Regions from separate parts of the Blautia sp. MSK.20.85 genome, predicted to be linked through region 2. Evidence: riboswitches for the same ligand, from Rfam matches in the RefSeq annotation. Region 2 holds a riboswitch; the other holds the start of a gene.
What was found. Region 2 has a riboswitch for thiamine pyrophosphate ahead of thiS (sulfur carrier protein ThiS). Riboswitches for the same ligand answer to the same signal wherever they lie in the genome.
Positions count from the first base shown of each region.

Region 1: it holds a riboswitch for thiamine pyrophosphate, as region 2 does, so the genes downstream of both, thiW (energy coupling factor transporter S component ThiW) here and thiS (sulfur carrier protein ThiS) in region 2, are expected to answer to the same signal.

Region 1 is NZ_JAAIUN010000007.1:7,437-10,857, forward strand. Features, by position in the region: gene arfA (arabinosylfuranosidase ArfA) at 1-88, shown strand, start outside; gene G5B12_RS05620 (aldo/keto reductase) at 159-1,148, shown strand; TPP riboswitch at 1,471-1,573, shown strand; gene thiW (energy coupling factor transporter S component ThiW) at 1,911-2,465, shown strand; gene G5B12_RS05630 (hydroxyethylthiazole kinase) at 2,428-3,330, shown strand; gene thiE (thiamine phosphate synthase) at 3,347-3,421, shown strand, end outside.
Region 2 is NZ_JAAIUN010000029.1:25,470-28,890, forward strand. Features, by position in the region: gene G5B12_RS13510 (APC family permease) at 1-536, shown strand, start outside; gene G5B12_RS13515 (serine hydrolase domain-containing protein) at 542-1,474, shown strand; TPP riboswitch at 1,667-1,774, shown strand; gene thiS (sulfur carrier protein ThiS) at 1,973-2,176, shown strand; gene G5B12_RS13525 (thiazole synthase) at 2,221-3,006, shown strand; gene thiH (2-iminoacetate synthase ThiH) at 3,206-3,421, shown strand, end outside.

The DNA.
Region 1 (3,421 bases), on a different contig from region 2:
CAGTGCAGAATGCTCAAAGCTGGATGGCGGAAAACTGGAAGCAGTTTTTGCAAAACACAGCTGGAATATGATCCGTCTTGCGAAATAAGGGCCGGTGAAGTATAGTAAAAGCAGTTACAGAAAATGTAAATCATGCTACATTATGGGAGGTCTTTTTTATGTACACACCTGCAAAGGAACGCTACGAAACTATGGAGTACAACCGCTGCGGTGAAAGCGGCCTGATGCTTCCGAAGGTGTCTCTTGGATTATGGCATAATTTCGGAGATACTTCTGATTATGAAAACATGAAGCAGCTGTGCTTTACAGCTTTTGACAATGGTATCACACAGTTTGACCTTGCCAATAATTACGGACCTGCCTATGGAAGTGCGGAACGGAATTTCGGCAAGATCCTGAAAGAAGAACTGATGCCATACCGTGATGAGCTGATCATCACAACAAAGGCAGGCTATGATATGTGGGAAGGCCCTTATGGAAACTGGGGCAGCCGCAAGTATCTTCTGGCGAGCCTTGACCAGAGTCTGAAGCGCATGGGTCTGGAATATGTGGATATTTTTTACCATCACAGAATGGACCCGGAGACTCCGCTTGAGGAGACTATGGGGGCGCTGGCAACAGCGGTTCAGCAGGGCAAGGCCCTTTATGTGGGACTTTCCAATTATGATGGAAAAACCGTAAGTCAGGCGGCAGCGATCCTGAAGGATCTGAAATGTCCCTTTGTGATCAACCAGAACCGGTATTCCATTTTTGACAGAACTGTGGAAGAAAACGGTCTCAAGAGAACCACCGGCATTTTGAAAAAAGGTCTGATCACCTTCAGCCCTCTTGCTCAGGGACAGCTGACAGACCGTTACCTGAACGGGATCCCGGAGGACAGCCGTATCCGCAAAGATGGAAGATTCCTTAAGGAAAGTGTGCTGACGCCGGAGCGTCTGGATCAGGTCCGGAGACTGAACGATCTGGCAGCCCAGCGTGGAGAGAAGCTGGCTGATATGGCACTTGGCTGGCTGCTTCAGCATAAGGAAGTTACCAGTGTTCTGATCGGAGCTTCCAAGCCGCAGCAGATCCTTGATAATGTGAAAGCGATCCACTGTGCACCGTTTACAGCTGAGGAGCTGCGTCTGATCGACGAGATCTCAAAATAAGATTTATATACTTCCTGTTTTACTATGAAAAGTAGTGAAGCAGGGAGTTTTTTATGCCAAAATAATTGTTTAACTGAATTAGGAAAGTTTCCGGGTTACTGTCCACTGGTAATATTCCGCGAGGTGTTTTTTGTGAGCGAAGGTCACAGAAAACCCGAGACATACCGCGCGAATTTATGCGATTAGCATAAATTCTGTGCATCGCGAAGCGTGTTGCTGAGAACGGAGTGAACAGTAACGTCTCCGGCGGGAGTGCAAAGAGCAATAAGTAGTGGAGGTTTGACAACGGGATAGGTGTGTGCTATATTGAAAAACAGAAAAGAAAAGAGCCAGCGGGAGCTTGTGTGACAGGCTGAGAGGAAGATAGATCTTCGACCGTACCTGATTTGGGTAATGCCAACGGAGGGATTGTGATCTGAGAGCGTGTCTCCGTGGAGTTTTCCATGGGATGCGCTCTTTTCGGATGCAGGAATGGAACTGGAATGGTCTGACAATGTAGGGATGTGAAAGTGACAGAGACTGCATGTGGAGCTTCTGCGAAAGAGCGGGCAGGAAGGGGAGCGCCTTAATGTCTGGCAGGAGAGTGATATTCCGGAGGATTTTTCCGGAAGGATCATGTAAGCGATGGGAATCCGTGTTTTCGGAGTGAGAGGAAGTAAGGGAACTTCGACCGCCAAAATCTAAGGGCAGACTGCAGCAGACGGGAAGCTTTTGCCCAGATCTGACAGGGCTCTGCCTGATATTTCAGGGAGGAAAAACACTATGGAAAAACAAAGGATGCACACGCTTCGTATGGTAATGCTGGCAATGATGGTTGCGATCGGTGTCGTTATTTCACCGATCCTGAGGATTGAGGGAATGTGCCCCACGGCGCATCTTGTCAATATCGTATGCTCGGTTCTGATGGGACCGTGGTATTCCCTTCTCTGTGCGACCATGATCGGCGTGATCCGTATGATGTTTATGGGAATCCCGCCACTTGCACTGACCGGTGCAGTATTTGGCGCATTCCTTTCAGGTGTGTTCTACAGACTTTCCAAAGGCAAGATCATCTGCGCGGTGATCGGTGAGATCTTTGGAACAGGTATCATCGGATCCATGGTTTCTTATCCGGTGATGGCATTCCTGATGGGAAGAGGCGGACTGACAGCATTTTATTATACGCCGATGTTCCTTGCAGCAACCACAATGGGAGGATGTGTTGCCTATATTTTCCTGAAGGCTCTAAGTAAAGCAGGTCTTCTGGTGAAATTCCAGGCAGCTTTGGGTTCAAAAACATATGAGACAAAGAATTTTACAACTGCGAAAGCGAATTAAAGAAGAAAAGCCGCTGATCCATTGCATCACCAATCCGATCTCGATCCATGACTGTGCCAACGTGGTCCTTGCAGTAGGTGCAAGGCCGATCATGGCGGAGCATCCGGCAGAGGTGACAGGTATTACGGCATCGGCTGGTGCGCTGATGCTGAATCTCGGGAATATTACCGATGCCAGGATCGAGTCAATGAAGCGTTCTATGAGAACAGCGATGGAAAATAAGATCCCGGTTCTTCTGGATCTGGTAGGGGTTGCCTGCAGTGATCTCAGACTGGATCTGGCGAGGGAGCTTTTAAGGATCGGTCATCCGGCAGTGCTGAAGGGAAATATGTCAGAGCTTCTGGCTGTTTCCGGGCTGCCGTCTCATGCGATCGGAATCGATGCGGGTGTTGAGGATGCTCTGACTGAGGAAAATATCGATGGAGTCAGTGAAGTGCTTAAGGCTTTTTCCAGAAATAATCAGGCAATCGTGCTGGCTACCGGGAAACAGGATTTTGTTACGGATGGTGAACGGGTTGTTCTGGTACAAAATGGCAGTGCGGCGCTGTCCGGGATCACAGGAACCGGCTGTATGGTCGGTGCACTGACTGCGGCGTTTTTGCCGGGGTGCGAAGATAATATTGCGAAAGAGATGACGGATAGTATAGAGGCAGGTGTCTGGTCTGGCGTTGAGATGGAATTAAATGGGAGATCCGGGAATTACCTGGCTGCGGCAGTGCTTGGTACTGTACTTATGGGTATCGCCGGCGAGGAAGCGGAGAAGATTTCCCGCGGTCCGGGAAGCTTTCAGGTAAATCTGCTGGATGAGATCTATGGGCTTTCGGATCGACAGCTGCTGGATCTGTTGAAAATTGAAATGTACTGAAAAAGAGGGGATTAGGATGGATAGAAAAGATTTGGATGTAACGTTGTATCTGGTGACGGATAGTTCTTATCATACGGAGGAGTCTTTGCTC
Region 2 (3,421 bases):
CGGCACTTTTCACAGTATTTATGATTGGTGGTCCGGTACTTGCACTGTCTTCATCCATTAATTCAACAATTTCCAATAACTGTATTCCGGTTGCACAGTCCTGTAAAGATGGATGGCTTCCGAAATCATGGGCAGCTCAGAACAGAAGAGGGGCTTACTGGAAACTGATGACATTTACTTATCTTATGGGAATATTACCTGTGTTACTGGACTTTTCTATCAGTGATGTTGTAAATAATATTATGCTTCTGGCATCAGCACTGGCATTTCTGCAGATTTATGCTTATTTCCAGCTTCCGAAAAAACATGCAGAAGCATGGGAAAAATCACCAATGCATATTTCTAACGGAAAATATTATTTCCTCTGCTGTTTGAGCCTGTTTGCATATATCTGCATTTTTATCAATTCTTGCAGAAGCCTGAAACTTCCGGTAGTAATCATCAGTCTGATAGCCATTGTAGTATGCATGGCTTACGGATGGTTTAGAAGTGTAAGTCCTGATGTAAAGATGGAAACAAGTGTGTGGGAGGATTAATGTTTATGAATAAAGACCAGAACCTGATCAATGAATTTGCTATCAAAACTTTAAAAGAAAATCTCAATGTTATGTATGCGCAGATATGGCGTGAAGGACAGTTAACGGCAGAATATAAAAGAATGCCGGTGAAAACCCGCCTGAATACCTGGTCTGCATGCAAAGGCGTGGTATCCTGTGCAGTGGGAATTGCACTGGATGAGGGATTGATTCAGCTGGATGAGAAGATCGTTGATATTTTTCCGGAGTATGTTCCAGAAAAAACAGAAGGATATCTTGGTGATGTGACTCTGGAAAAAATGCTGACAATGACTACCGGTCTGGAAAGCTCGCTGTTTTTCTGTGACTGGCCGGAACGTTATACAACGCTGGACTGGATCAGATATTTCTTTGAAAATGCGAAGGTTGTAAATAAACCAGGAACTCAGTGGCTGTACAGTAATTTCAATACCTATATGATCAGCTGTGCTATTGAAAAACGTGCGGGTGTCAATCTTCTGGAATATCTGAGAAATCGATTTTTTGAACCATTGGGAATTGGAAATCCGGACTGGACTTTGTGTCCGAAAGGTCATGTACATGCGGCGAATGGTCTTTATGTAAATATTGACGAGTTCACCAGATATGGACAGCTGATCCTTCATAAAGGAAAATACAATGGAAAACAGTTGGTGCCGGAAGAATATATGAAAGTTGCGACTTCCAATCTTGTAGACAATTCAGCGGCAGGAAGTCCGGGAAATCTTTATTCCGGTTTTGGATATGGATATCAGTTTGTCATGAATCCGGAAGCCGGTTCCTATCGATCCGATGGAAATTATGGTCAGTTCTGTCTGGCGTTTCCTGACAAGGATGCAGTAGTAACTGTAATGTCTCTGGAGGGGGATTTCCAGAAAATAGGAAATCATCTATGGACTACAGTGGTTCCGGAATTGTAATATACTCTGGTTGACAAAACAGAGTGGAAAGTATAAGATAATAGTAGCTAAGAAATGTGATGAAATTTAAACATTGGCAAAAACGAAAACCCCGGAAGTGTGCGAGACTTCCGGGGTTTTCTATTCCGTTATGTAAGGTGGCTTAATCCTTTCAGGCTTGACATTAATCATAATTCGCCTTATACTAAGCATTGTAAATAACAGGGGAGCTTGTGATGGCAGGCTGAGAGGAAGTCTTCAACTTCGACCCTTATACCTGATTTGGATAATGCCAACGTAGGAACGTATAGGATGAATTTACGGGAGATACTTTGGTGTATCTCCCTTTTTATTTATGATCAGGATTTACAAGGAAGGGCTTAAGAGCAGATGCTTTTAACCCTGGTATCTACAACGGAATACAGGAAATTTTGAGAGTGAACTGAGTTCATGAAGGGGTGCACCACCGCGGGTGTATTTCTTTGTGGACTCTTTTTTTATTCTCGGAAAGGAGAGCTTATGATCACAGTAAACGGCGAGAAAAGAACACTGGAAAATCCGGTGACAGTAACCGAATATCTGAAAGCCTGCAATTATGTTCCGGTGCAGGTAGTAGTTGAACTGAATGAAGAGATCATCAAGAGAGAGACTTACGATACAACAGTGCTGAAAGACGGCGATGTTGTGGAGATTCTGCAGTTTATGGGCGGCGGAAGCTGCTGAGATAAAAGGTATATTGAAGATAAAAAGAAAGGTGGACATAAAAAATGACAACAGCAAACACAAATGAAGACAAACTGATCCTGGGAGGCCATGAGTTTACTTCCCGTTTTATTCTTGGTTCCGGAAAATTTTCCCTGGATCTTGTAAAAGCATGTATCGAAAAAGCAGGAACACAGATCGTAACACTTGCTCTGCGCCGTGCAAATGAAGGTGGACTTGCCAACATCCTGGACTATGTGCCGAAGGACGTTACACTTCTTCCGAATACATCCGGTGCCAGAAACGCACAGGAGGCAGTCCGCATCGCAAGACTTTCCCGTGAGCTTGGCTGCGGAGATTTTGTAAAGATCGAAGTCATCCATGATTCCAAATATCTTCTCCCGGATAACTATGAGACCATCAAAGCAACTGAGATCCTTGCAAAAGAAGGCTTTGTTGTCATGCCGTACATGTATCCGGATCTGAATGCAGCCAGAGATCTGGTAAACGCAGGAGCTGCCTGTGTAATGCCGCTTGGTTCTCCGATCGGTTCTAACAAAGGAATCTGCACAAAAGAATTCATCCAGATCCTTATCGACGAAATCGATCTTCCGATCATCGTAGACGCAGGGATTGGCCGTCCATCACAGGCATGTGAGGCTATGGAAATGGGTGCTGCAGCAGTTATGGCAAACACAGCCATCGCAACAGCAGGGGACGTCCGTGTTATGGCGGAGGCTTTTAAGAAAGCCATCGAGGCAGGAAGAAGCGCATACCTTTCCGGCATGGGAAGAACCCTGGAGAGAGGCGCCAGCGCATCTTCACCGCTGACCGGATTTCTGCATGAATAGGATAATGACAGTATATTGAAAGATTTGGAAATATATGGGTTATTAAGAGCAGACTTATGTATCGAAAGCAGATTGCGAATATCCGCCTGATGCAGATCAACCAGAGAAGAAAAGAGAACGGATAGCTAAAAGTAGAATCAGATACTGAAATATTGCAAATTCGAGATAATAAAAGTGCGAGAGGAGCGACATAACAACAATGGCAGAAACAGTACAGGCCAGTCAGCAGGACGGCCATTTTAATGAGAGTATCGTAAACGAAGAAATTCTGGAAGACATGAAAAAGAATCGTATTGACCACATGAAGTACCTTCCGGATATGGAACAGCTGGAAGAGTCTGATGTGATGGATCAGGTTATTTCCGCAATGAATGCATATGATTATGACAAATACACAGAAGCAGATGTACGCAGA